2 regions of the Bombilactobacillus sp. ESL1097 genome follow, and region 2 is predicted to be linked to the other one. Evidence: predicted binding sites of a transcription regulator. Region 2 holds the regulator's gene; the other holds the start of a gene.
What was found. Region 2 encodes HrcA, which represses chaperone genes, less so after heat shock. Its sites were predicted from a motif close to TTAGCACTCNNNNNNNNNGAGTGCTAA; they were not measured.
Positions count from the first base shown of each region.

Region 1: a site for HrcA is predicted at 3,337-3,363, ahead of clpP (ATP-dependent Clp endopeptidase proteolytic subunit ClpP). Genes of this name have one in related genera too.

Region 1 is NZ_JBYLUB010000002.1:537,572-552,936, reverse strand. Features, by position in the region: gene gap (type I glyceraldehyde-3-phosphate dehydrogenase) at 1-969, opposite strand, end outside; gene AC3B6D_RS06595 (sugar-binding transcriptional regulator) at 1,009-2,091, opposite strand; tRNA gene AC3B6D_RS06590 (tRNA-Arg) at 2,243-2,314, opposite strand; gene AC3B6D_RS06585 (NADPH-dependent FMN reductase) at 2,647-3,201, shown strand; gene clpP (ATP-dependent Clp endopeptidase proteolytic subunit ClpP) at 3,385-3,972, shown strand; gene AC3B6D_RS06575 (5-formyltetrahydrofolate cyclo-ligase) at 4,022-4,603, opposite strand; gene AC3B6D_RS06570 (DUF4176 domain-containing protein) at 4,606-4,908, opposite strand; gene AC3B6D_RS06565 (CPBP family intramembrane glutamic endopeptidase) at 4,919-5,575, opposite strand; gene AC3B6D_RS06560 (YisL family protein) at 5,595-5,948, opposite strand; gene AC3B6D_RS06555 (response regulator transcription factor) at 6,083-6,826, opposite strand; gene AC3B6D_RS06550 (sensor histidine kinase) at 6,829-7,671, opposite strand; gene AC3B6D_RS06545 (bacteriocin) at 8,146-8,280, opposite strand; gene AC3B6D_RS06540 (hypothetical protein) at 8,442-9,458, opposite strand; gene AC3B6D_RS06535 (SDR family oxidoreductase) at 9,737-10,417, opposite strand; gene whiA (DNA-binding protein WhiA) at 10,430-11,380, opposite strand; gene AC3B6D_RS06525 (gluconeogenesis factor YvcK family protein) at 11,417-12,445, opposite strand; gene rapZ (RNase adapter RapZ) at 12,442-13,338, opposite strand; gene uvrA (excinuclease ABC subunit UvrA) at 13,535-15,365, opposite strand, start outside.
Region 2 is NZ_JBYLUB010000001.1:762,272-777,636, forward strand. Features, by position in the region: gene rimP (ribosome maturation factor RimP) at 1-354, shown strand, start outside; partial or broken gene nusA (transcription termination factor NusA) at 373-1,455, shown strand; gene rnpM (RNase P modulator RnpM) at 1,480-1,788, shown strand; gene AC3B6D_RS03740 (L7Ae/L30e/S12e/Gadd45 family ribosomal protein) at 1,785-2,090, shown strand; gene infB (translation initiation factor IF-2) at 2,104-4,818, shown strand; gene rbfA (30S ribosome-binding factor RbfA) at 4,830-5,180, shown strand; gene truB (tRNA pseudouridine(55) synthase TruB) at 5,288-6,187, shown strand; gene ribF (riboflavin biosynthesis protein RibF) at 6,195-7,139, shown strand; gene hrcA (heat-inducible transcriptional repressor HrcA) at 7,232-8,308, shown strand; gene grpE (nucleotide exchange factor GrpE) at 8,320-8,928, shown strand; gene dnaK (molecular chaperone DnaK) at 8,956-10,803, shown strand; gene dnaJ (molecular chaperone DnaJ) at 11,011-12,147, shown strand; gene lepA (translation elongation factor 4) at 12,542-14,377, shown strand; gene AC3B6D_RS03790 (class A sortase) at 14,435-15,094, shown strand; gene recJ (single-stranded-DNA-specific exonuclease RecJ) at 15,107-15,365, shown strand, end outside.

The DNA.
Region 1 (15,365 bases), on a different contig from region 2:
GCCTGATTCATTATCGTACCAAGCAACAGTCTTAACGATTTGTTCGCCGTTTGAACCTTCAACAACTTGTGTTTGAGTTGGGTCAAAGACAGAACCAAATTCTGTACCAATGATATCGGAAGAAACAATTTCGTCACCATTGTAACCAAATGATTCGTTACCATCAGTAGCTTTCTTCATAGCATCATTAATTTCATCAGCTGTAACTTTCTTATCCAAGATAGCAACTAATTCAGTTAAAGAACCTGTAATAACTGGCACACGTTGTGCATGGCCATCAAGCTTACCCTTTAATTCAGGAATAACTAAACCAATAGCTTTAGCAGCACCTGTTGAGTGAGTAATGATGTTTTGAGCAGCAGCACGGGCATTACGCTTGTTACCACCACGATCAGGACCATCTTGTAACTTTTGAGTAGCTGTGTAAGCATGGATTGTTGTCATTGTACCAGTTTGGATACCAAAAGCATCGTTCATTGCTTTAGCAAGTGGTGCCAAGCAGTTTGTAGTACATGAAGCAGCAGAAATAATTTGATCATCTTTAGTGATTGTGTCGTCATTTACACCATAAACAACAGTCTTTAAATCACCAGCAGGAGCAGAAATCAAAACTTTCTTAGCACCGGCATCAATATGAGCTTGTGACTTTTCTTTTGATGTGTAGAAACCAGTACTTTCAAGTACTAATTCAACGCCGTCATTCTTAACCCAAGGAATGTTGCGGGCATCTGATTCTGCGTAAACAGGAATCTTCTTACCATCGATTACGATTGCATCATCAGTAGCTGAAACTTCATGTTTGAAGTTACCATGAGCTGTATCATACTTTAATAAATGAGCCAACATATCTGGTGATGTCAAGTCGTTAATTGCAACAACTTCCAAGTCATCATTTGCAACTTCATAAATACGACGTAAAGCTAAACGTCCAATGCGTCCGAAACCATTAATACCTACTTTTGTAGTCATGTAAGATTTCCTCCTTCAGGAAAAATAAAATATTTTATTTTAAAGGTTTTTATCCCTTAAAATCGCTTCTGAGGCTGCCTCATCAGTAATTAAAACCGTCTGCTGAGGAGCAATTTTCATATATGAGCAAATTGCAGCAGCTTTACTAGCACCACCAGCAATTGCTAGCACATGTGAAACATTAATTAGATCCGAAACCTGTAAACCAATTTTCGGTATCTTATAGACGACGTTACCTTGAGCATCCAGAAAAACACCAAAAGCTTCTGAAACAGCTTGTTTGTTTTCCAATAACTCAATTTCTTTCGACGACATGTTGCGCCGATTGGCCATAGTTTTGGCACGACCAATACTGTGAATTACCACATCGCTTTGGTTAATCAAATCCAAAACCGACTTAACTACAGGTTCTTCCAGTAAAGGGGCCACACTTTTAGCACTGATATCTTCAGGAACATAGAGTGCACGATAATGTCCCTTAGCATGATGTGCCATTTCAGCACAGACCGTATTGGCCTGAATTGAAACTCCTTCGCCCAAACCACCGCGGGCAGGCACAAACAATAAATTCCGTTCCTGTGACAACTTAGGAGTCAATGCCTGCGCCACAGCAGCCATTGTTGTACCACCCATTACCGCGATGGTTGAACGTCCGCTAGGCAAAAAATGATCCATCATCTGATTTAACTCTTGACCCATTAGTTCCAAGACCCGTCGATGATGTTCACTATCACCCGGTATGATTATAACTTGTTCAATTCCTAAAAAGGAAGCTAAACGCGTTGCAATAACGGAAGTATCATTTAACTTACCAATAACCACATCGAGGTGAGCAACAATCTCTTCGCCTTTTTCGGTTAACATCATCCCTGATTTAGAGGAGCTAATTAAGCCACTAGTTTTAAACAAATCTGTTTCCCGCCGCAAAACTCGTTCTGAAAGATCCAACTCACTTGCCAAGATCCGCCGACCAATTGGTTGCATCCAGCGAATTTCCTGCAAAATTCGATAACGCTTTCGCAGGGTACTTAAAAAATCTGGTGCAATGGCTTCGATCCAACCAAGTTCATCGTTGACTGACGATGCATTTGCCGTGGGACTAATTTTGTCCCTGTGTGGCATATTAAGACCCATCCAATCAAAAAATATATGTGAGTATCGTTTCCAACTCACAACAAGATTATAACAACTTAATTTTTAATTTGCAATAAACAAAACCACTTTTTTACAGAAAAAAATGGTTCATCACAAAATTGTAATGAACCACCAACTATGCGCCACCTGGGAGTCGAACCCAGATCCCAAGAACCGGAATCTTGTGTGCTATCCATTACACTAGCGGCGCAACACATGAAATATATTACACGACGAAAGAACATTTGGCAATACCTAAATAGATTTTTTATTAATTAGTTTCAACATTTTAACTGCAGATCTTACCTCATAGTAAAATGATAAGTTTCATTTTGGGTGCTTACTACTTAAATCTATTGATTAGTTTCAAATGATTTTGGAAAATAAATTTCAAGCACTAAAAATGGTGGACAAATCCATTAATAACGGCATTTTTAGCTTTGCAATGGTATCTAATCGTTCTTTTTCTTGAAGCAAAAAACTTTCTTTTCCAATAATGTTATGTATACTATGTTCTTGTAATAAAATTTGGGAGGAAAAATTATGACTAAAAAAATTGGAGTTATCGTCGGTAGTTTACGTAAGCAATCTTTTTCCAAGGCAATCGCTAATGCAATGAAAGAAATGTTTCCTGAAGGCTACGATGCACAATTAATCGATATCAGTGATTTGCCAATCTTCAACCAAGATTTTGAAGATGGTGAATTAGAAGAGCCAGCTAGTTACAGCCGTTTCCGTAATGATGTTAAAGACATGGATGCTATTTTATTCGTTACCCCAGAATATAACCGCAGCACGCCTGCTGTTTTAAAGAACGCCCTTGATGTCGGTTCTCGTCCTTATGGACAAAGCGTTTGGGATAGGAAACCTGCTGCAGTTGTTAGTGTTTCACCTGGTGCTCCTGGTGCTTTTGGTGCTAATCACCACTTACGCCAATCATTAGTCTTCTTAAACATGCCAACTTTGCAACAGCCTGAAGCTTACCTAGGCAATGTGATGAATTACCTAGATGACAATGGTCAAGTTAATAATGACAATACAAAGCAATTCTTACAATCCATTGTTGATGCATTTGTTGAATTGATCAATCGGTATTAAGATATACAATCGGAACTTTTTTCAAGTTCGCACATGAAGGACTCTTAGAGTCCTTTTTTTAATAATTAATTTATTACTATTAAGCAATCTGGAAATGAAGTCATGAGAGTTGACTTTTTTTAAATATATGATAAATTAGCAGAGTAATGTATAGAGTGCTAATAAGCAATAGGAGGCTTTTTTATGTTAGTTCCTACAGTTATTGAACAAAATTCACGTGGTGAACGTGCCTACGATATTTATTCTCGTTTATTAAAAGACCGCATCATTATGTTATCGGGCGAAGTTACTGATGATTTAGCTAATACGGTCATTGCCCAACTGTTATTCTTGGATGCTCAAGATTCTGAAAAAGATATTTATATGTACATCAACTCTCCTGGTGGCTCTGTAACCGCCGGCTTAGCAATTATGGATACTATGAATTTTGTCAAAGCCGATGTGCAAACCATTGCTATGGGAATGGCTGCTTCAATGGCTAGTGTCTTATTATCTTCTGGTGCTAAGGGCAAACGCTTTGCTTTACCAAACTCCACGGTCTTAATTCACCAACCTTCTGGCGGCGCTCAAGGTCAACAAACCGAAATTGAAATTGTGGCTGAAGAGATTTTAAAAACCCGCAAACGTTTAAATAAAATCTTAGCAGATAATTCTGGCCAAGATATCGAAACCATTGAACGCGATACTGAACGTGATAACTATTTAACCGCTCAAGAGGCTAAAGATTATGGTTTAATTGATGATATTATGACTAACAATTCAAATAAATAATTGGGCAAATTAATCATTACAAAAAACACGACCTGATGGCCGTGTTTTTTTATTCAATCACTTTACTAACACCTTGTTCAGTAATCACAAAATCAACAGGATAATCTAGCGACGTTACTGGTACTTGTGCGCTTTGCAACTGCGCAAAGCATAATGCCACTGTCGTTGCTGTTAACGACTGTTGTTGTAAATAACGATCATAATAACCGCCACCATACCCCAAACGTTTGCCCGCTAAGGAGCAAGTTAAACACGGTACAATCACTAAATCTAATTCTGCTGGAGCAATAATAGGCGCTGTGATTGGTGGCTCTAAAACTCCTAAAGAACTTTTTTGTAGTGCTCGTTGTCCTTGAAACAGTTGCGCTTGCATCCGATGTTGTGCATAAACTCGCGGTAAGGCTATCACCTTCTGCTCACTTTGCGCCACCTTAACCAAAGGCTGCGTCGCTAATTCTGAACCCACGGACCAATAAGTAAAAATCGTGTGACTCATTTGAAACTGTGGCAAATTAATTAACAAGTTCGTGATAGCTTTGGTTGCTTGTTTTCGATAGCTCGGTGATAGCTGCGACCGCCGTTTTAAAAGTTCTTGACGTAACTGCACCTTCTGCTGCTCAATTGCCGTCATAACTATAACGTACTCTTTAACTTAGGATAGCCACTTTGCGCCACCAATTGATCGTACTGCTGAGCAAATTCTTGTTCTTCTTGGTTACGATATCCTTCAAAAAGTACCTCTTTGATATCTTCTTGATTAAAAAAGCAAAAATCTTCGGTTTCATCGACACCATTGGGATACAAAACACCCGAATAATCAAAATAACCAATTTGATTTTTCTTTTCTTCAAACAGTGCTGCACGGTTCACGATCATTAAGGGCGTTTCCTGATCACCCTTTAAGGTTACTACTGAGCCAATTGGTAAAATTTTCATATGATTCTCCTTACAATGATGCAATTAAATTATTCAAAAAATGTAAAGCAATGTTATAGCGCATATCGCCTTGATACAAAACATACGTGGTTGCTAACAAACAACCAGCTAAAATATAGGGAATGACTACTAAACTAAAAGCCGGAGCATGCATCAATCCAAAAATTGCACCTGACAAAACAATTGCTAAGACCGTTTGTCCATTATTTTTTAACTTTGGAAAAAAATATTTAAAAAATAATCCACGAAAAATGAATTCTTCGATAATGGGACCAAAAATAATCGTAAACAAGTTCAACATAATTGGCGATTTTTTAGCCAATAAATCCAGTTCTTGTTGATTAGCAGAGGTCGGAAACAAATTACTTAAAAGACCAATCAAGAACATTATAATAAATAAGCCGACAAAAGTAAGCCCCACATGTTTGACAGGTGGCCAAGTTGTTCGCAAAGCTGGTAAGTGGCGGTATTTATTCCACAATGCAGCAATCAATGCTCCCATCAAGATGAACAATAAGACAAGCAGTAGGATCAATTCTAAGCTTGACACTTGTCGTTGCAATAAGGGGATAGCAATAGGCGTTTGCGCCAACGAATACAATAAAAAATAACCAACTAAAACTGCAATGTGCCGTACATTTCGTTGGCTACTTCTAGTTACTTTCATACAAAATAATCCTCACTTTTTAAAATAATGGAAAACCACTAGTGAGCCAAAAGCCTAAGGTAATGACAATGACAGCTCCCAATAGCATCAGCCATAACCAGTTACTAGTTAATTTATGTTGCTGCTTTTTCGCAAAAGCCATTTCAATAATTCCGATTAAGACCAACGCTGCCAAAAGTTTGATAATTGTTAATAATGGATGTTCATGCCACGGATAAGGTAACATGACTACTCCACTGATTAACAATACTAAATAACCTAGCCGCGCAATCATTGCCCACAATTTGGGATGTTGCCCATTTTTTCGTAAACCACTAATGACTGCAATTATTAAAATTAGTACGACAATTAAATGTAACCAAGGCCAGAACATCTAACTTCACCCTTTCCAATTTAATAACTTTTATTTTAGTAGATCATTGTAATTAAGCAATAATTACACAAAAAATGTTCGCAAATCTTAACAGATTACACGAACATTTTTTTATTACTGCAATTCTTCACTAATTAACGCAAATATTTAATCAATTCCCGCGCCCGACGCAAAGAAACATAAGCGCTACTACCATCTTGAAACCTTAATTGTTTAGTTTTGTTATCATACTTACAAGGTTGTTGCAAATTGACTAAATAACTCTTATCACTCCGAAACAGCTCTTGATAACGATGTGCCAAATTATTTAAACTACCTAAAAATTCAGTTTCCCGCGTTTTGGTATGCAACAAGACATGACCTGCAGCAACTTCTGCCGTCGTCAGATATAATACCTGATCTAACGGAACCGTGAAATAACGACTACCAATTCGGTAAGAAAACATTCGCTGTTGTGGTTGTTCTATTGCTTGATAGTCCACAATGGCTAGATGTAAATCTTCGCGTATTTTGGTTTCAACGCTATCCAAACCATGATCTTTATCAATAAAATCTAATGGTGCTACTCGCCGTTCAATAGTCATCACGGCTAATTCATCATGGATAGAAATAAAAACAATCTTAGCTTGTGGTAATAAGTGACGAATTTCTACCGCCAATTGCAGACCAGCATGCGTATTGTTATTAATTTCCATATCTAAGAAAAACAAGCCGTAATTGCTATCGCTTTCTTGAGCCATTGATAATAATTCCAGTGGCGATAGTGTCTGACAAATCAACTCCATGTCCATATGATTATCACTAATTGCACTACGAATAATCTTAGCGTACTGTATTTGCTGTTCTTGATTATCTTCAAGCAAATATACTGGGAGCATCACTATCCCTCCTCTGTAATTATTAATGTAATACATAAGTGGTTCTCACCTAGTTGCGTATCTAACCAAAGTTGTTCATCATCTCTAATTAACTGCCGGACATTAGTTAATCCCAAACCTTGATGAGCAGCTTTCGTTGTATACCCGGGTTCAAATAATTGATGCACATTTTTAATATTCGATGCTGCATTATCAACCACAATCTCGACTTGACCAGTAGATGACACAAACGAACAGCCAACAACTCGATCTTTTTCTTTTTGTGCTTGTTCAATCGCATTATCTAACAAAATTCCCAGCACTCTAACAACTGTCAAAATATTAACTTGTTGTAATCGAATTTCTTGAGTTAATTCAAGCCGTAATTGAACTCCAACATGTTGAGCTGTTAAAAACTTTTGGATAACCAAGCCACGAATTGGATCATTTTTTAAATAATCAATATTCGCAATGGTCATCTGCTTCAAATCTTGCTTAATAGGTTGTTGCTTTAGTAGCTCTTGATAATAATCAGTTAATTGTTGATTATTACCATTTTTGACAAAACCTTCTAAACCCAATAACATATTTTGGTAGTCATGCTTAAATTTGCGTAACTCTGAATATTGCTGTTCAATACTAGCTAAATCAGCACGCAGTTGGCGATCTTCTCTAACCCTCTGCTCGGCCTGTTGCCGCGCTACATAAGCCTTAAAAAATAGCCAAGCGTAAACTATTGTCCATGTCGCAAAGACCACAAATAATAACAAAATTAATGATAATGCAGTATAAGTGGATTTAACTTTATCACTAGTAACTAAAATAGCTTCTACAATAAGAAACAGCGTAAAAATAAAAATAAACAAGTACTTAGATAAATCCATAGTTTTAAAATAAAATAAAAAATTTGTTATTTTAAATTTATAAAAAGCATCTATGCTTATAAAGCAAACTATTAAAATTAAGGTAATAAAGTTAGCCCAAAATACTACATCAACATTATTATAAAGATTGTAAACATTAGATATTCTAAATATAAATTGTACAAAAATACTGATAAAAATTAAAAGGACAATAGATACAGTCTTAATAGTATAGCTAAAATAATCCAACTTTTTATATTTAATAAACGAAAAAAATATAGAAGAAATTAGCCATAATAAAAAATACAAATTACCTACTTCACTACCAATACACCCCCAAAAGAATGCTACTAATAGGTCCGTAAGAATAAAGTACAAATGATAGTTACGATTAAAGTAATGAATAAGATTTAACACCAAATATAAGATAAAAAAATTATCAAAAATATCAACCCATAAATTAACAAAAATCATCTATTATCCATGTTTGTGAATTAAATGCCATATCCATTCATGGAGTGGTTCATTTGGTGCAACTACCGTTGCCATTGTAGAAACTTGTGCACCACCGGTAACTTTTTGTAATTCTGTATCTGATAAATTCTTCAACATAATAAAATACCTCCCTTATAACTGATATTATAGTCCAAGAATTAAATTAGTCAGCAATATTTTATTAACGCTTACTTTTCGCCCATAATCAAAATCATTTTAATCTATTTATAATCATTTGATTAGATTTTAATTATTTCAAGCTAAAAAATATCTCAACTTTATTTATTCAGCTGCTTTTTCATTAATGATAATCGGGTGGCTAAGGGCGTTCCGGTTAAATCTTTGGTATAAGTCGTCACTTTCTGATATTCTTTACAAATTTGCCGCACAGTTTTTAATTCAGTGGAACTAAGATTCTTATTAAAGACCACAATTAAATCTGCATCCTGAATCTGCTCTGCTAAAACTTGCGGTGCTTCCTGACCAGTTAAGGAGCGATAATCGCCAGCTCTTAAAGTAATTGTATCTTTCGTTTCCGCCAATTTACTACCAATAGTTAAAATCTTTAATCCCTTAAAAAGGGGCTTAAACTTGCGTCGTTTATGTTTAGCAGTGGTCGCTTCGAGCACGGGCCTAGTGATATTTTCAGTATTTGAATATTTCCAAATGATTTTGCCAGATGCCGGATTATTAATTTCGTGGGCATAATCAACCACATCTCCTGCTGCCAATTGAAAAGGTTCAATATCTTCATCAGTTAATAAAATAATCTTTTGCGTTCCAGAATCATCATTAAATTCAATATACAATTGATCGGAATCAGATTGCTGTTGCACTAATAATTGCGACTTAACTTCTCGCACAGCCAACTCGACTTCACGACTACGATCCAAAACTTCAAACTGATATGGTGATTCTACAGTGTTTTGCACATTAACAGTTTCTGATGTCAAAGTGGCGCGGACAAGATCTCCTGAACGTAAATTTAATTGTCGGACAACTGCTTCCGGAACTGGAACAGGTTGAGTTAGATCAAGCATTCCTCCGCGTAATAATTGTTTAAAATATCCCGTTACCTCCTGTGCTTTAGGACCGCCAGCTGATAATTCTGCTGTCAAATCCCGTGCCGATAGAGGAACGTCAGCATCCAAAAAAGTAGCTTTATCAATGGCTGATAAAATATTTAATTGTTCCTGCATCCGCACCACAATAGTTGATAGATTATTTTCATTGATACTTTGGTTAAGGCTACTGATTTCTGCTTGAATTAAATAAATTAATTTGTCTTTTTTCAAAAATTATCCCTTCAATTCATTAATTAAAAAATACACAAAAACTTTATTTTAGTTTAATAATAACATATGTGAACAAATTCAAAAACGAAAGTATTGTTTAAAATACAAAATATTTTTAATTGAACCATAAAATAAACTGACACTTAATCAATTTCAAACCTTTTTGCAATATTTTTATCACAATTACTGGCTTAAATTACTAAAAAAGCTAGGACCTCTAGTGTCTAATGGTTAGACAGCTTTGATCCTAGCTGTAATTTTTCAATTAATAATTTTACTTAAAAACTGGCAATTGCTTGCTCAATTGGTTGTTCCCCACTACTGAGGTCAAATGCTTGCTTAATCGTGAGCGGATTTTTTAAACAAGCCACAATGGTTGCCGCTACATCAGCGCGGGCAATAGAGCGCAAGCCCGCATCAGTTTGTAAACTCAACCGTGGTGCTAGTTGGATACGTCCTTGCCCAACAGCATTAGTTAAAACTGCCGGGCGAATAATCGTATAATCCAAGCCGCTGTGCAGTAGCCATTGATCAGCATAATATTTAGCAGCGTAATAATAATTTCCCGTTGATAACGCCCGCCGTTGATAAGACCATAATCCACGATTGTCAGCTTGGAGAGCACTAACCATCACGAAACGTTGAGCCTGCGCTAACTGAGCAGCTTGAATCATTTTAATCGCCCCATCTAAGTCAATCATAATGGTTTGATCTGCCCCAGTTTTGCCACCAGAACCCGCAGCAAACACCACTGCATCAATATTGTGGGTTGCTTGCACCAGTTGATTTAACTCACCGGATAAATCAATGAATTGCGTAGCCACACCTTGAGCCTGATAAGCAGCGATTTGCGCAGACTGTCTTAAACCTGCCACAACCTGAATTTGTGGTTCTGACTGTAATTGTTGAACTACTAATCGTCCAATTTGACCATGAGCTCCTACCACTAAAACACGCATTAATTTATCTCCTTAAACTTCTAATCCAGCAGTTCTTTTACTTTTAATCAAATCATTAAGTTTGCGTAAGCGGTGATTAATTCCGGACTTAGAAATTGAGCCACTGGGTACTAGCTGTCCTAATTCGGTTAGAGACATCTCTGGGTTAGCTAAACGTAATTCCGCAATTTCCTTAAGCTTCGGGGGTAACGTTTCTAAACCAAAATTATCTTGCCAAAATTTAATATTTTCAACTTGCTGACTCGCCGCCTTAATCGTCTTATTAATATTGGCATTTTCACAGTTGACTAAACGATTAACTGAGTTCCGCATATCGCGCACAATGCGAATATCTTCAAACTTTAACATTGCTGACGTGGCGCCAATCACCCGTAAAAAGTCCGAAATTTTTTCAGCTTCTTTCAGGTAAACAATATAACCACTGCGCCGAGCCGTCGCCCGCGCATGCAAGTTAAATTGATTCATCAATTGCAAAATTCCCTGATTCTGATCTTCATATAAGGAATAAATTTCTAAATGATAACTAGAAGTTTCCGGATTATTGACACTTCCCCCCGCTAAAAAGGCCCCCCGCAAATAGGACCGCGCGCGTTGTTTGGAATTCAGCACATCTGCTGGGATATCAGTCCGAATTTGAAAGCCATTAACTTCTACAATACGTAAATCGGCTAAAATAGGCTGCACCTGCCGGCGCAAGCGTACAATATATTGATTATTCTTTTTCAATTTCATTTTGCGACGAACCACTAGATCCGCCTCCACGGTATACAACTGTTGCAATAACGCGTAAATCCGCCGCGCAATCGCGGGATTTTCTGTTTGAACATCCAAAATAAAATGATGATCAACTAACGATAAACTGCCATTCATTCGAATTAAAGCCGATAATTCGGCCCGCGCATGCTCTGGATGAACTTCTAGACTAGTTAATTCTTTTTTGACAGTGCTGGCATAAGAAGCCATCAGACATACCACCTTTTTTACATACAAAACTCATTTTTATTGTTTTCTAGTGCCCGCTTGAAAAGCCAAGTTTAACAATTCTCGCGCCACTTTATCACCATCATGAAAGGCACCGCCATCATGCAACGATAAATAATCATCCGTAATGACACGACAGCCTTGTTGCCGTAAGCCTGCAAAATCCGACTTAACTTGCGCCAAATATTCATTGTATTTTTCATGATCCATATAATCACTCGGAACTGGCTTACCATTAACTAACACGGTGTTAATATAGTGCCCGCCCAAATGACGATTCAACACCCGAACATGATCTGCATCTGTAAAATTAACAGTTTCGCCAATCTGCGTCATAATATTACAAATATAAACCACTTCTGCTGAAGTTTGTTGCAAAGCCTGCTGCACATTACTAATCATTAAATTCGGTAAAATACTCGTAAATAAACTTCCCGGTCCTAACACAATCACATCGGCCTGCATAATAGCTGCTAAGACCGGCAAAACTGCCGCGGGCTTTTGCTGGGGATTATTGGTATCACTCACCCAGACGCGTTGAATATTTTTACCTGCGTAAGTAATTTCGTGTTCACCAGCTAATTGCGTACCATCTGTAAATTCAGCATGCAAAGTCAGTGGTGAATTAGATACTGGAAAGACGTGTCCTTCCACCTCCATCATTTTGGCCAACTGTTGCACTGCATCAAAAATATCATTTTGATACATTTCTGATAAAGCAGCAATCACCAAATTGCCAATCGCATGCCCCGCCAAAAAAGAATCATCACTATTAAAGCGATATTGAAAAACGTCTAACGGTAATTGCTCCCAATTGGACAAAGAAACTAACACATTACGAATATCTCCTGGGGGAACCACATTAATATAATTACGAATAGCCCCGGAGGAACCACCATTATCTGCTACAGTCACTACGGCTGTGATGTCAGCATTTAATTGCTGTAAACTGTGTAGGATAACAGGTAAGCCTGTTCCACCACCAATTACCGTGATTTTAGGCTTCCGCCCTTTAATAACCTTGATAGTCTTCGTAGTATCTCTCATGAACGATTCACCGACTCCTTATGTCGATTGATATCTCGATGATCAATTTTGACATCATAATTTAATTGTTGTAAATCTTCTCCTAATCGTTGAGCGATGGCGACCGAACGGTGCTGGCCACCAGTACAACCAATGGCAATTGTCAACATCGTTTTGCCTTCTTGTTGATATTGGGGAATGATCGTTTTCATTAAAGTAAAATATTGTTGATAAAATTGCTGTGCCGCGGTTTGGCTAAAAACATAAGCCGCAACATTTTTTTGAAGCCCCGTTTGTTGCCGCATCACTGGATCATAATACGGATTGGGTAAAAAGCGCACATCCATCATATCATCTGCATCAATAGGCACACCATACTTAAAGCCAAAGGACATGACCACAATATGAAACGGCGTTACTTGTTGTTGATCAAATTGATGAAAAATTTCGGCGCGTAATTGGCGCGGTGTTAAATTAGTGGTATCAACGATTAAAGCCGCTCGTTGGTATAGTGGCTTTAATAAACGGCGTTCTTTGACAATGCCATTAATCAAGCGTCCTTCCATAGCCAATGGATGTGAGCGTCGAGTTTCTTTGTAACGTGCCACTAACTCTTCATTAGTCGCATCTAAAAATAAAATTTTTGTTTGAATCGTTGAGTAATCTTCTAGTCCCGTTAAACTACTCAAAAGCTGATCATAAAAAACCTGTGACCGTAAATCAATGACTACAGCAATTTTGTTCATATTACCTGCTTCTTGAACTAGCTGAATAAATTTACCTAATAAAGCTGGTGGTAAATTATCAATGCAAAAATAACCCATGTCTTCAAAAGCCTGAACCGCTACTGTCTTACCAGCACCGCTCATTCCGGAAATAATTACTAAATCCGTCTTTTTTTGTTGCTTAGTCACTCAGTCATCCGCTCCTTTACTCGCCACTAAGTTGCAGTATCTATCCTGACAGCAAAATTTTTACTGACAAGTCCTAGCAAATTTAAACTTCAACTACTCTTACTGAAATTAACAAACTTATTATAGAGATTATTTTATCAATTAACAATTCTTATCGATTAAATAATTAGCCCGTAGTATTAAAAAAACTTGGATATTAATCCAAGTCTTTTGCCCGTGGTGTTTGTTCTAACACAGGTTGCAAATAATGCCCAGTATATGAGTGCGGATTAGCAGCTACTTCTTCTGGGGTTCCTGTGGCCACAACTTGACCACCCAAGTCACCGCCTTCAGGTCCTAAATCAATTAACCAATCTGCCGATTTGATGACATCCAGATTATGTTCAATCACTAAAACGGTATTTCCTTGATCCACCAAGCGTTGTAAAACCGCCAAAAGTCGTTTGACATCATCAACGTGCAACCCAGTTGTCGGCTCATCTAAGATATAAAAGTTTTGCCCATCGACTTTCTTGTATAGTTCAGAAGCTAGTTTCATCCGTTGAGCTTCACCACCAGACAAAGTTGTTGCTGACTGGCCCAATTGGACATAGCCTAGCCCCACATCAACAATAGTTTGTAACTTCCGTTTAATCTTTGGTAAATGATCAAAGAATTCTAAAGCTTGCATTACCGTCATTTTCAACACGTCGGCAATCGTCTTGCCTTTATAAGTTACCTCCAAGGTTTCTGAATTATAACGGGTTCCATGGCAAACTTCACAAGGAACATAAACATCTGGTAGGAAATTCATTTCAATCTTAATAATGCCATCACCTTTGCAGGCTTCACACCGACCACCTTTGACATTGAAAGAAAACCGGCCCTTTGTATAACCCCGCACTTTGGCTTCGTTAGTTTGCGCAAACAAGCCCCGAATATCATCAAAGACCCCTGTGTACGTTGCAGGATTACTCCGGGGAGTGCGACCAATCGGGCTTTGATCAATATTAATTAAAGATTTTAGATGTTGATAACCCGTAATACTTTGATATTGACCGGCGCGTTGCGAATTATGATTGATTTTTTGAGCTAAAGCGCGTTGTAAAATCGTATTAACTAATGATGACTTGCCGGAACCCGAAACACCAGTCACCGCAATAAATTTGCCTAGCGGAAATTGTACATCAATCTTTTTTAAATTATTTTCCGCCGCACCAGTTACTTCAATATATTGCCCATTACCTGCGCGCCGTTGTGCAGGTAAGGCAATATATTTTTTACCAGCTAAATACTGTCCTGTCAACGACTGCGGGTTCGCCTGAACCTCTGCCGGCGTCCCTGCTGCCACAATCTGGCCGCCAGCAGCACCGGCGCCTGGACCGACATCAATCAAATAATCAGCTTGCCGCATCGTATCTTCATCGTGTTCCACCACAATAAGTGTATTGCCTAAATCGCGCATCTTTTTTAAGGAGCGAATTAAGCGTTCGTTATCCCGTTGATGTAAACCAATAGACGGTTCATCTAAAATATACAAAACCCCGGAGAGGTTGGAACCAATTTGCGTGGCTAAACGAATCCGCTGAGCTTCACCACCAGATAAAGTTCCCGCTGCTCGTGATAAAGTTAAATAGTCCAAACCGACATTTTGTAAGAAGGATAAACGATCAATAACTTCTTTTAAAATTGGTTGCGCAATCACTTGATTTTGTGGCGACAGCTTAACACTTTGAAAGAACGGCAAAGCTTGTTTGATGGCTAAATCGGACACAGCGGCAATATTTTGACCATTGACTTGAACGCACAGGGCTTTTTGGTTTAACCGTTGCCCATGACAAAGCGGACATTGTAGCTCTGTAAAATATTTCCGCATCACTTCCCGCATAAAAGCACTGGAAGGTTTTTCATACCGGTGTTTAATATTAGGAATGACCCCCTCAAAATAGGTATCAACATCACGGACACTGCCAAAATCATTATCAAAGTGTAAATGAATTTCTTGTTGATCATTACCATATAAAACGGTCTGTTGTTGTGCAGGTGAT
Region 2 (15,365 bases):
ATTGATAAAGACGGGGGCATTGATATTGAAGAATGCGCTGTGGTTAATCAAGAATTAAGCGAACAATTAGATGCTCAAGACCCAGAACTGATTCCTAATGCTTACTTTTTGGAAGTATCTTCACCTGGTGCTGAACGTCCCATTAAGACGCAGCAAGATTTAACAAATGCACTGGACCAATACATTCATGTTAGTTTATATCAAAAGCTCAATGGTCAAAAAGTTTTTGAAGGTACTTTAAAAGAATTTGACGAGCAACAATTAAAGTTGGAAGTTAAGATTAAAGCGCAACGCAAAGTAATAGCTATCCCACGTCAACAAATAGCATCAATGCGTTTAGCAATTGAGTTTTAACTGTAAGGAGATCACGTTATGAGTAAAGAATTAGTGGGAGCACTAGATGCCTTAGAAAAAGAAAAAGGTATTTCTAAAGAATTAATTATTGATGCAATGGAAGATGCTTTAAAATCAGCTTATAAAAGAAATTATGGTCAAGCCCAAAATGTCGAAGTAATATTTGACGATAAAAAAGGCGATTTTCATATTTACACAGTCAAAGAAGTGGTGGAGCAAGTAGCAGATCAACGTTTGGAAATCAGCTTAACTGATGCTCAACAGGTGAATCGTGGCTATGAATTAGGCGATCATCTTAACGAAGAAGTCACTCCGAAAAACTTTGGCCGTATTGCCGCCCAAACGGCCAAACAAGTGGTGATGCAACGCGTTCGTGAAGCAGAACGGAATAACATTTATAATGAATATAGTCAGTACCAAGATGAAATTATTCAAGGTGTGATTCAGCGGCGCGATAATCGCTTTGTCTACATTAACTTTGGACGCGTTGAGGCGGTGATGGAACGAAAAGATCAAATTCCGAATGAATCATACCAACCTCAAGATCGGATTAAAGTTTATGTTTCTAAAGTTGACAATACTACTAAGGGACCACAAATTTTCGTTTCTCGGTCGCACCCCGGCCTAGTGAAACGCTTGTTTGAACAAGAAGTTCCGGAAATCTATGATGGAACCGTGGAAATTGTTTCGATTGCACGTGAAGCGGGCGATCGTACCAAAATTGCGGTACGGTCAACTGATGAAAATATTGATCCTGTCGGTACGACTGTGGGACCACGAGGCCAGCGAGTACAAGCAATTGTTGATGAATTAAACGGCGAGAATATTGATGTTGTTAAATGGGAGCCCAATCCTTCTGATTTTATTGCCAATGCTTTAAACCCTGCGGAAGTGATTGCCGTTCAATTTGATGATGAGACGAATCCCAAGTCTTGTATTGTCATTGTCCCCGACTATCATCTCTCTTTAGCCATTGGTAAACGCGGTCAAAATGCACGTTTGGCTGCGAAATTAACTGGTTTTAAGATTGATATTAAGCCTGAATCAGAAGTGGAATTTGTTGATGAAGCAGGCGATGAAGTCGATGAAGAGGATCTTGATTAAATGAATTAAGGTGGTGGTTGTTTGAAAACAAGAAAAGTACCGATGCGTAAAGATGTCTTAACTAATGAAATGGCCCCCAAACGTTTGTTAGTCCGGATTGTTCGGAACAAAGACGGTGAAGTTAGCGTTGACGAAACGGGCAAAAAGCCAGGGCGCGGAGCTTATGTGGGGTTAGACCCCGCAGCAGTTAAGCAGGCACAAAAAGATCATAAGTTAGACGAAATTTTAAAAACGAAGTTGACAGCTGAGTTTTATGAAGAGCTATATAATTATGTCGATCATCAAAAAGCGCGGTTAGATTTGTTTGGTGAACTAGGTAAAAAACATTGACACAACAACGTATTTTGAATTTCTTGGGTCTGGCGAAACGAGCCCGTAAAATTGTTACTGGCCAAGAATTAGTTTTAAAAGCCATGAAAAATGGTCAGGTCTATTTTGTCTTTTTGGCAACAGATACTGGGGCTGTGGCTCAAAAATCATTTCAAACAACCCTCAAGCGACAGCAAATCCCATTTGATCAGACCTTTAATCAAATTCAACTCAGTCAGGCAATTGGTCAGGCAACTAAAGCCATTGCCATTACCGATCGGGGATTTGCTCAACGATTTCAAGAATTAATAACAAATAATTAAGGAGCGTGAATTTATGGGAAAGAAACGAGTTTATGAATTAGCAAAAGAGCTCCATGTTCCAAGTAAAGATTTGGTGGATATAGCCCGCAAGCATCATATGGAAATCTCGTCCCATATGGCAGTTTTAGATGATGCACAATTAAATGATTTAACTAAGATTGTACGTTCAACTAATCAGTCTCCAAAAACTCAATCACCAGTATCGAAAGATACGACTAATGCTAAAAGTAAAGGAAAAACAAAAATTAAAGTTACAGCTATCCGGCATGCGCCTAAACCTAATGATGCTAAGAAGAACCACCAGCATTCTAATAATAACCACAATAATAATGGTAATGAGCACCGTACACATCAAAATAATGAACACAGTCGTGGTCCAGTGACGACTAATAATAATCAAGGTCGTACTAATCAAAATCGTAATAACACGAATGCGCGACCAAATAATTCGCGCACTAATAATCGCAATCGTAATTTAAATAATGACCGGCGTTCATCCATGATGAATCGGGCTAGTGCGGGGCGGAAACATTTAGCGCAATATAAGCAAAATGCGCAAGCTTCCGTGGAATCAATCGAACAAGCACGGCATCATGAACAGCGACAAAAAGAGCAAAGAGCAAAGCGTGCTAATGAGCGTGCAACTCAACAACGCTCACAAAGACCAACTACTAATCATTCCAGTCAAAGTGCTAACCGTAATCGGAATAATAGTAGTAATCAACAAGTTACGCGTAAGCCAACTACGACGCAAAAGCCAACGGTTAATCGCCCAACAACGCAACCGACTGCTGAAAAAACTACTTCGGATAATAATAATAAGCGACAACATGAGTTTACGAACAATCGTCGCAAAAATGAGCATATTGATTATCGCAATCGGCCCAAGCATAAAAACAAGCGTAAATTACGCAAGCAACAAGCTAGTCAACCGAAAAAGCCAATGCCACAACGGAAAGAACGGCCGTTACCAGAGGTTTTGGAATACTCAGTCGGCATGAATGCGCAAGACTTAGGTAAAATTTTACATCGGGAACCAGCTGAAATTGTTAAAAAGTTATTTATGTTGGGTGTGATGGTTAATCAAAACCAATCCTTAGATAAAGATACAATTGAAATTTTGGCCGCCGATTATGGCATTGATGCGCAAGAAAAGGTTGAAGAGGATATTACTGATTTGGATACCTTCTTTGAAGATGAAGTCAATAATACTGATAATTTGACTAATCGGCCACCAGTAGTTACGATCATGGGTCACGTTGATCATGGTAAAACTACTTTATTAGATAATTTACGGCATAGTCATGTCACGGCAGGTGAAGCTGGCGGTATTACCCAGCATATTGGTGCTTATCAAGTTCAATTAGATGGTCGCTTAATTACCTTCTTAGATACCCCAGGACACGCAGCCTTCTCTAACATGCGGGCGCGTGGTGCTGATATTACCGATATTGTTATTTTAGTAGTAGCGGCCGATGATGGTGTAATGCCCCAGACAATTGAGGCGATTAATCATGCCAAGGCAGCTAATGATCCAATTATTGTCGCTATTAATAAGATTGATAAACCAGATGCTAATCCCCAACATGTGACGGAAAAATTAATGAATTATGGTTTGATTCCTGAAAGCTATGGTGGTGATACCATCTTTGCTAATATTTCCGCTAAACAAGGCACGGGCATTGATGAGTTATTACAAATGGTCTTATTAGAAGCTGACGTGTTAGAGTTAAAAGCTAACGCACAGCAAAAAGCCGTGGGTACCGTGATTGAAGCCCGCTTAGATAAAGGCCGCGGTCCAGTTGCTAGTTTATTAGTGCAACAAGGAACCTTACACAAGGGTGATCCAATTGTCGTGGGGAATACCTTTGGTCGCGTTCGGGTGATGACGGATGATCGTGGTCGGCAAATTGAGTCTGCTTTACCATCACAACCAGTGATGATTACTGGCTTAAATGACGTACCACAGTCAGCCGATAAGTTTGTGGTCTTTGAAGATGAAAAGACAGCCCGGGCTGCTGGTGAAGAACGTGCTGAACGAGCACAAATGGAAGAACGCAAGCGGACTAACGCGGTCACCTTGGATAACTTGTTTGATACCATGAAACAAAATGATATGAAGAAAGTCGACGTCGTGATTAAAGCTGATGTCCAAGGCTCTGTGGAAGCTTTGCGCAATAGTTTGGAAAAAATTGAAGTCGAAGGTGTGCGGGTCAATATTATCCATGCTGCCGTAGGGGCAATTAATGAAAGTGATGTTACTTTAGCTTCGGCAAGTAATGCCATTATTATCGGTTTTAATGTGCGGCCAACCGTGCAAGCTAAAATTCAAGCTGATAGTGAAAGTGTTGATATTCGGTTGCATAATGTTATTTATAACGCAATTGATGAAATTGAGTCAGCTATGAAGGGTATGCTAGAGCCTGTTTATGAAGAAAAGGTAACTGGTAATTTGACCGTACGGGAAACTTATAAAGTTTCTAAATTAGGAACGATTGCTGGGTGCATTGTGGATACCGGTTTGATTCAACGTGATAGCGGAGTTCGTTTAATCCGTAACGGAATTGTCGTTTATGAAGGAAAACTGGCCTCTTTGAAACGCTTTAAAGATGATGTTAAGGAAGTTAAGCAAGGCTTTGAATGTGGTTTGATGATCGAAAATTATAATGATATTAAGATTGATGATCAGATTGAAACTTATGTCATGCAAGAAGTTCCTGTCAAGTAGGAGGTGTTGTAATGAAATATCGTGTTGGTCGAGTTGAACAAGAAATCCAACGAGAAGTTAATGATATTTTGTTAAAACGGGTGCGTGATCCGCGTGTCAAGGAAGTAACTATTACGGGAGTCGAGGTAACTGGCGATTTACAGCAAGCTACAATTTACTTCAGTGTTTTGGCAGAGACCGCTAGTGCGGCGCAAAAAGCTACTGCTGGTTTGAATAAGGCCAAAGGCTTGATTCGGCGCGAATTAGGACACCGTTTATCAATTTATAAAACTCCAGATTTAATCTTTAAACAAGATGATTCCATTCGGTATGGTGAGCATATTGATGAATTGTTACGCCATTTAAATGAATCAGACAAATAGTCGCTTAGCGGCTTTTTTGTTACATATAATTGTATTGCGGGAAATCTTTCTAGTTAAGGCAATGCTATACTAAATTAGTTAATTAAATTATTAATGAGGTTATGATAATGAATGGTATTATTCCCCTGTATAAACCACGCGGTGTGACTAGTGCGGATTGCGTGTACCAATTGCGGAAGTTATTACATGAAAAAAAGGTTGGTCATACTGGTACCTTGGATCCCGATGTCGATGGTGTCTTGGTCGTTTGTGTTGGTCAAGCCACGAAGTTAGTTAATTGGCTCTTAAATTCGGATAAAGTTTATCAAGGTCAAATCACTTTTGGTAGTGCGACGACAACTGAAGATGCCAGTGGTGAAGTCATTGCGCAGACAAAATTACGAGCACCAATTGCCGATGAGAAAATTAAATTAGGAATGCAAAGTTTAACGGGTTTAATCCAGCAACAACCGCCAATGTATTCGGCGGTGAAAGTTAACGGTAAACGGCTGTATGAATATGCCCGAGCTCATCAGGAAGTGGAGCGTCCGATTCGGCAAGTAACGATTAAACAATTTGATTTATTGGCGGCCAGTCAATTTGATGAAGTGCAACAGCAACAAACTTGTGAATTTTTAGTGCGGTGCAGTAAAGGCACCTATATTCGGACTTTGGCCGTGCAATTAGGGCAATATCTTCATTTGCCGGCGCACATGAGTCGTTTAACGAGAACTTATGGTGGTGGTTTTAAACTACAGGAGACATGGACTTTAGAACAAATCAAATTGCAGTTGGCTCAAGACCAAATGGATTTTTGTTTGCCGTTGAATGCAGCTTTTACAGACCAAATGCCACTGTATGAATTGACTGCTGCGCAATGGCAAGTGGTGCAAAACGGCGGTGCTATTCAGTTGCCTTCAACTGAGGAACAGGTCTTACTGACTTGGCAGCATCAAGTCAAAGCATTGTATCATTTACAAAATCAGAACTATGTTCCGCAAATTATGCTTTTAAAAAATGATAGGTGAGTAAATCGTGGAAGTTCAAATTTTAAAATATCCCTTTCAGCAGCAGTTGAAAATTCCGGCACGGCAAGTTTTGGCGGCGGGTTTTTTTGATGGCGTGCACCTCGGTCATCAAAATGTGATTAAAACGGCAGTACGGCTGGCGCATACGCGGCAACAACCAGCGGCAGTTTTGACGTTTGACCGCCATCCTATTGAAGTTTATCAACCGCAAAAAGTGACGGGAACGTTCCAGTATCTGACGCCATTTCAACGCAAACTAGAATTGTTTCAAGAATTACAAGTAGATATTGTCTATGTAGTAGAGTTTAATCCCATTTTGGCGCATTTAGCACCTCAAAAATTTGTCGAAGATTTTTTGTTGCGCTTGCATATTACAACTTTAGTGGCCGGCTTTGATTGGACCTTTGGCCCCAAAGAGATTGCGACCATGACGTATTTACGCCAGTTAGTCCAACAACGCTTTGAAATTGTAGAGATTCCTTCTTTAAATTTCGATCATGAAAAAATTTCTTCTACTAATATTCGCACAGCGTTACAGACGGATCAGATTCAACACGCTAATTTATTATTGGGTTATAATTACCAAAACCAAGGTCCAGTGGTTCACGGTTATCAAATGGGGCGGCAGTTGGGTTTTCCCACAGCTAATTTAGCTTTAAGCGCAGAGCAATTAGTTCCTAGCTTGGGTGTTTACGTCACACGAGTCAAAGTTGGTGATGACTGGTTCCCAGCGATGACTTCCGTTGGCCGAAATGTGACTTTTAAAAGGGGCAATAATCCGGTCACAGTAGAGGCTAATCTCTTAGACTTTGATCAAGATCTCTATGGTCAGGAAGTCCAAATTCAGTGGTTAAAATATTTACGTCCTGAAATTAAATTTGCTGACGCCCCGGCATTGGTGCAGCAATTACGACAAGATCAGCAAGCTACCGAAAATTATTTCAGAAAATAATAGCAACTAACTTGACATAGTGCTAATAGCTTGCTATATTTAACATTGTTAGCACTGATATATCAAGAGTGCTAAAAGCGAGGTGATTTGGTTTGATAACTGATCGTCAAGCTGCAATTTTAAAGGCAATTGTTCAACAATATATTGAAACGGGGCAACCTATTGGCTCGAAGGCTTTAATGGATCGGTTACCAATTCATGTGAGTTCGGCAACTATTCGCAATGACATGGCAAATTTAGAGAGTTTGGGTCTGATTGAAAAGATTCATTTGTCATCAGGACGGGTGCCTTCAGATAGTGGTTATCGGTACTATTTGGATCACCTGTTAACGCCGATAGATGTTTCGGAGCAAACTTCAGAAATCATTCATTCTGATTTTGCCAAACAACGCTTTACCAAAATTGATGAGATTGTTGCGCAATCCGCTAAAATTCTCTCAACTTTGACAAGTTATACGGCCATTGCTTTAGGACCTGAGAGTGATAATACTGTTTTAACTGGTTTTCGAATTGTAGACTTGGGTAACAGTCAAGTCATGGCTATTATGGTAACTAGTGATGGAGCTGTTTATAATCAAGTGTATCGCTTAGAAACGGATATTGCGGCTGATCGTTTAGAAGCGGTCGTACGCATTATCAATGATCAATTAGTAGGTCAGACTTTGAATGAGGTTTCCAAGCGATTAAAGACTGATTTTCCTAAACTGGTGGCACAATATTTACAGACTCCAGATGGTTTTTTGTCAATTTTTGATGATATCTTAGATAAAGTTGCCGCCGATCATTTCTTTGTGGACGGTAAATCTAATTTATTTAACTACGTTGATACCCGTAATAGTGACAGTTTAAAGAGTTTGTATTCATTGTTTGACAGTGACCATAATTTAGCCAAGCTTTTGGGAATGGATCAGAATCTCAGTGATGATGATTCTAATAATCAAGGAATTAAGGTCCATTTGGGTGCTGAATTAGCGCCGCAAATATTGAATAATTATAGTTTGATTACCGCCAAATATAGTGTGGGCGTTCACGGTGATGGCTTAATTGCCCTCTTAGGGCCCACTAATATGCCTTATTCACAAGTGATTGGTTTAATTACCTCTTTACGTTATGAATTGGCAAAGCGGTTAATTGATTATTTTCAAGAACTAAATGGTAATTCAAGTTAGGAGGCGTGTTTATGACGAAACCTGAAATAGATCCGGAAGAGTTTCCTTCAGAAAAAGCTTCAACAAAAAAAGCAGCTGCTAATGATCAAGAAAAAGTGGTATCCAGCAAAGATCAGGATGAACCAGCCACAGCCAAGCCAGCTGCTGATGAAGTGGTAGACAAACTATTAAATGCTAATCAAAAATTAGAAAAAGATTTAAAAGCTAGTCAAGATCAGGAGTTACGCTTACAAGCGGAAATTCAAAATATTAAAAAGCATAATCAACAAGAACAGGCTAGTTTAATTAAGTATGATGGACAAAAGTTAGCGACAGCTATTTTACCATCAATTGACAATTTAGAACGTGCACTACAAGCAAGTAGTGCCGATCAAACTAATGACGGCCTAATTACTGGTGTGCAGATGGTTTTAAAACATTTGAAGCAAGCATTAGCGGAAAATGATATTACTGAAATTAAAGCTTTGAACGAAAAATTTGATCCGACGATTCATCAGGCGGTGCAAACAGTAGCAAGTGATGATGAGCATCCAGCAGACACGGTGGTACAAGTATTACAGGCCGGTTATCAATTAAAAGATCGCGTTTTGCGGCCAAGTATGGTTGTTGTGGCACAATAAATTAATTTAATGGAGAAGGTTTAATTAATGTCAAAAATTATCGGAATTGATTTAGGAACAACTAATTCAGCAGTTGCTGTTTTAGAAGGTGGCGACCCGAAGATTATTGCTAATCCAGAAGGCGGCCGGACTACACCATCAGTAGTTGCTTTTAAAGATGGTGAAACACAAGTTGGTGAAGTGGCTAAGCGGCAAGCAATTACCAACCCGAATACGATTTCTTCTATCAAACGCCACATTGGTGAAGCTGGCTATAAAGTCAATGTTGATGGCAAAGAATATACACCACAAGAAATTTCGGCCATGATTTTGCAATACATTAAAAACTTTGCAGAAAAATATTTGGGTGAAGAAGTGACTGAAGCGGTAATTACCGTGCCAGCTTACTTCAATGACTCACAACGGCAAGCTACCAAAGATGCTGGTAAAATTGCTGGTTTAGATGTTAAACGGATTATTAATGAACCAACGGCTTCTGCTTTAGCTTATGGTTTAGATAAAAGTGATGCCGATGAAAAAGTCTTAGTTTACGATTTAGGTGGTGGGACTTTTGATGTTTCCGTTTTGGAATTAGGCGATGGCGTTTTCCAAGTATTGTCAACTAATGGTGATACCCATTTAGGTGGCGATGACTTTGATAATGCTATTATGGATTGGTTAGTCGCTGACTTTAAAGCGCAAAATCAAATTGACTTATCACAAGATAAGATGGCTTTACAACGGTTGAAAGATGCTGCTGAAAAAGCGAAAAAAGATTTATCTGGTGTGAGTGAAACGGAAATCAGTTTGCCATTTATTTCTGCTGGCCCTGCTGGCCCGTTGCATTTACAGACTACTTTATCTCGCGCTAAATTTAATGAATTAACAGCTGATTTAGTTGACCGGACAAAGATTCCGGTACAAAATGCTTTAAAAGATGCCGATTTAAGCAGTTCTGATATTGATAAAGTTATTTTAAACGGTGGTTCAACGCGTATTCCTGCGGTACAAGAAGCAGTTAAACAATGGACTGGTAAAGAACCCGATCATTCGATTAACCCTGATGAAGCTGTTGCTTTAGGAGCAGCCATTCAAGGTGGTGTGATTACTGGTGATGTGAAAGATGTGGTCTTGTTAGATGTTACGCCACTATCCTTAGGAATTGAAACAATGGGTGGTGTTTCCACTAAGTTAATTGATCGGAATACGACAATTCCAACCAGCAAGTCACAAGTCTTTTCAACAGCTGCGGACAACCAACCAGCAGTAGACATTCATGTTTTACAAGGTGAACGTTCGATGGCCGCTGATAACAAGACTTTAGGTCGGTTCCAGTTAACAGATATTCCTGCTGCTCCGCGAGGCGTCCCACAAATTGAAGTTAAGTTTGATATTGATAAAAACGGAATTGTTAATGTTTCTGCAAAAGATTTAGGCACTGGTAAATCACAGAAGATTACAATTAAGAGTTCATCTGGTTTATCCGATGAAGAAATTGAGCGGATGAAAAAAGAAGCTCAAGAAAATGAAGAGTCTGATAAGAAGCGCAAAGAGGAAGCCGATCTGCGTAACGAAGTTGATCAATTGATCTTTACAACTGATAAGACTTTGAAAGACTTAGAAGGTAAAGTTTCTGAAGATGAAATTAAGAAGGCTACAGATGCAAAAGAAGCTTTGAAGAAAGCCCAAGCTGACAATAATTTGGAAGAAATGAAAGCTAAGAAGGACGATTTGAATAAAATTGTTCAAGATTTATCAGTGAAGTTGTATCAACAAGCTCAAGATGCGCAACAAGCCCAAGGTGATGCGAACGCTAATAATTCTGATGCTAAGAATGATGGCGATAGTACCGTGGATGGCGATTTTAAGGAAGTTGACCCTGATAAAAACAAATAAGAGTGCGAATTAACTTGGAACCATTATTTGGGGTGTAGCTACTTGTTAGAATTAACGGCCTAGATTAAAAGTTCAAAGTTTGTATCTAAAAAAGTCAAATTACTAAATCCAGGTTTGGACGTTAGAATTTGACTATTTTAGTGTTTAAAAGTGCTAGTTTGTGATTTTGGGAAAATTTTAGTTATTGAAAGAAAGGTTAAGTCAGATATGGATCCTTATGAAACTTTAGGTCTGGACCGCAATGCTTCAGAAGACGAGATTAAGCGGGCTTACCGTAAATTATCTAAAAAGTATCATCCCGACCTGAATAAAGCACCTGATGCGGAACAAAAGTTTAAAGAAGTTAATGAAGCCTACGAAATCTTGAAAGATCCGCAAAGAAAAGCCCAGTTTGATCAATACGGTTCCACCGATCAGCAAGCTGGCGGCCAAGGTTTCGGTGGTCAAGGCTTCGGTGGTTTTGATACGAATGGCTTCGGCGATTTTGGCGATATTTTTGACTCGTTTTTTGGTGGCGGCAGTCGGCGTCAAGCTGATCCTACTGCTCCACGGAAGGGCCAAGATTTGGAATACCGGATGAAAATTTCTTTTGAAGAAGCTATTTTCGGTGGTAAAAAGACGATTCGCTACAATCGCAGTGAACAATGTCCAGATTGTCAGGGCTCAGGGGCCAAGGCTGGGACAAGCCCCAAAACTTGTCATAAATGTCAGGGAAGCGGACATATTACCGTTAACCAGCGGACTCCATTAGGGATGATGCAGAGTCAACAAGTCTGTGACGTCTGTGGTGGAACTGGTCAAGAAATTGAAGAAAAGTGTCCTACTTGCCATGGACGGGGCAAGATTACCAAAAGTCATGCAGTCGAAATTGATATTCCTGCAGGAATTGATAATTTGCAGCGGATGCGCTTAGATGGTCAGGGGGCTGCTGGTGATAATAAAGGTCCTTATGGTGATTTGTTTGTCACGTTTGAAGTTGAAGCCAGCAAGCATTTTGAACGGCATGATACGACTATTTACTCGCATGAAACAATTTCGTTCCCACAAGCCGCTTTAGGTGATGAGATTAAAGTCAAAACGGTGCGTGGACAAGTGGAATTGCGAATTCCAGCTGGCACACAGTCAGGAACGGTCTTTAAACTTAAAGGGCAAGGAGTACCCGGTTTGCATGGTGGTGTCGGTGATCAACAGGTTCGCGTAGAGATCGTGACCCCCAAGCACTTAAATGAAAAACAAAAAGAAGCCTTACAGACTTTTGCACAATTAGGTGGTGCTAAGGTCAAAGAACAAGACCGAAATTTCTTTGAGCGGATGCGTGACAATATGAAAGATAAGTTTAAATAAGTGACCTGTTTACACGATTAGTCAATCAGGTTAGCGATTTTGCTCAAAAAATTAATTATTGTGTTTCAAAAAGTAAATTGTTTAATTGAGGCGCAGACTAGTTCATTCAAGCGAGTTGTGCGACTGTCGTCCCAATTTTTAGTGACAATTTATCAAAAATTAAATTGATTACTCAAGTAACCAGTTGCAAATTAATTGCAGGACTTAAAGCTGTTGATGGCTTTAGGTCCTTGTTTGTAATTAAGACGTCAGTGCGTCGCAGAAAAAATTAGTTTACAATTATCGTGTTCACGAGCTGGAGATTAGCCGGGGAATGGTCTTTTGTCAGCGGGAAATTTTTGATATAGTAAACCAAGAGAGCTATAAATGTGAATTTGGAATGAGGATTAATAATATGCCACAATCTGATTTAGAAAATAAACAAAAATATATTCGTAATTTTTCCATTGTTGCTCATATTGACCATGGTAAATCGACGATTGCCGACCGAATCTTAGAATTAACAGATACTGTCTCACAACGAGATATGGAAAATCAAGTTTTGGATGACATGGATATTGAACGTGAACGGGGGATAACGATTAAGTTAAACGCAGTTGAATTGAAGTATCAAGCTAAAGATGGGCATACTTACACGTTTCATTTAATCGATACCCCCGGACATGTCGATTTTTCTTATGAAGTATCGCGGAGTTTAGCGGCTTGCGAAGGTGCCTTATTAGTAGTGGATGCTGCGCAGGGTGTGCAAGCACAAACAATGGCGAATGCGTATTTAGCGGTTGATAATGATTTAGAGATTGTGCCAGTGATTAATAAAATTGATTTACCATCGGCGGATGCGGAACGTGTTAAATTAGAAATTACAGATATGATTGGCATTGATGCCGAGAATGCTGTATTAACGAGTGCCAAAAGTGGCTTAGGCATTGCTGATTTATTGGAACGGATCGTGCAAGATGTGCCAGCACCGACAGGCGATTTGACGGCTCCGTTAAAGGCCTTAATTTTTGACTCTGTTTACGATAGTTATCGTGGTGTGGTATTAAGCGTGCGGATTTTCGATGGCCAAGTCAAAGTTGGTGATCACATTAAATTAATGAGTAATGGCAAAGTTTTTGAAGTCACAGAAGTGGGTGTCATGTCTCCCAAAGCTGTTCCACGGGAATTCTTGAGTGTTGGTGATGTCGGTTATATTACTGCTAGTATTAAAAGTGTTCAAGATACGCGAGTGGGTGATACGATTACTTTAGCTGAGCAGCCGACCGCCCAAGCTTTGGCCGGCTATCGGCAAATTACCCCAATGGTCTATTCTGGTATGTATCCGGTAGATAATGCCAAATACGGCGATTTACGTGAGTCATTAGAGAAATTACAATTGAATGATGCTTCCCTGGAATTTGTACCTGAAACTTCCCAAGCCTTAGGGTTTGGTTTTCGGGTCGGTTTTTTAGGTTTATTGCATATGGATGTCATTCAAGAGCGGCTTGAACGGGAATTTAACTTGGACTTGATCATGACAGCTCCGTCCGTTAACTATAAAGTAATTTTGACGGACCAAACGACGAAGATTATTGATAACCCATCACAAATGCCGGATCCTTCGGAAATTCAGGAGATTCAAGAGCCGATGGTTAAAGCTGAAATTATGGTTCCGAAAGATTATGTCGGCGCAGTGATGGAATTGGCTCAACGCAAGCGGGGCCAATTTGATACGATGGATTATTTGGATGATTACCACGTTAATGTAGTTTATCGTTTACCATTAGCCGAAATTATCTATGATTTCTTTGATACTTTAAAGTCTAATACGCGTGGTTTTGCTTCCTTAGATTATCAAATTATTGGCTATCAACCTTCGAAAATGGTTAAGATGGATATTTTATTGAATTCACAACCCGTTGATGCGTTAAGTTTTATCGTCCATGAAGATTTTGCTTATCGGCGGGGACGGCAAATTGTCCAAAAGTTAAAGGGAATTATTCCCCGGCAGCAATTTGAAGTGGCTATTCAAGCGGCGATTGGTAATAAGATTGTGGCGCGTTCTACTGTGAAAGCTTATCGTAAAGATGTGACCGGACCACTATATGGTGGGGATCAAACCCGGAAAAATAAACTATTAGATAAACAAAAGCGGGGTAAGAAACGCATGAAAGAAGTGGGGAGTGTGACTGTTCCCCAAGCAGCCTTTATGGCAGTTTTACAAATGGATGATGATGATTTACAAAAATAGTTCAGTTGTTTTGGCAAAGTTAATTTGATTCTTCAAAGGCAGGTCCAGGGGTAAGCCATGAAAAAAATTGTAAAATATTGCGGAACATTCATTATTTTGGTAGTAGCATTAGCATTAATTTTTAATGGGCAAATTAAGTCTTTTATGGTTCGTCAATTATCACAGCAAAGTTTGTCATCTTTGACAGCTAAACAGGTTCATCAGAATAATTTAAAATCAGCTTCCTTTGATTTTTCTAAAGTTAAATCTATTAGTGTGCAACAAGTGGCGAAAGCCAGTGTACAAAAAAATGCCCCCATGATTGGCAAAATTGCTATTCCGTCCGTTAATTTGCAGTTGCCGATTGTTAAGGGAATTGACGATAATGCTTTAGCGACCGGAGCGGGCACTATGAAACCTGATGAAAAAATGGGGCAGGGTAATTATGCTTTAGCTGGTCATTATATGACCCAAAAGGGCGCCTTATTTTCGCCAATTTCTAATACGCAAATTGGGGATTTAATTTATATAACCGACTTATCCAGCGTTTATACGTATAAAATTACTTTAAAGCAAGTTATTTCACCCAAAGCCACTTGGCGGATTGATGACCAAGGTAAGCAGAAAATGATTAGTTTGATTACCTGTGCCGATGGCGGTGCGAATCGGTGGATTGTTCAAGGCAATTTGGTTAAAGCCCGCGTGGCTAATCGCGCAACTTTAGCAATTTTTGATTAGAGGTTAAAAAATTTGAGTTTACTATATCAATGGCAAAAAGCCGATTTGAACCAAACAGCTCAATTAAAGCAATTGGCTCAAAAACTGCAGTTGCCGTTATTTGTGGTGCAACTACTGAATCAACGTGGGATCAAAACTAGTCAAGAAATTCAACAATTTTTACAACCAGATCTGAAACAGTTAGCAGACCCATACCTTTTGCATGATATGCAGCCAGCAATAGATAGGATTACTCAAGCAATTGTTGCTGGAGAGCAAATTTTAATTTATG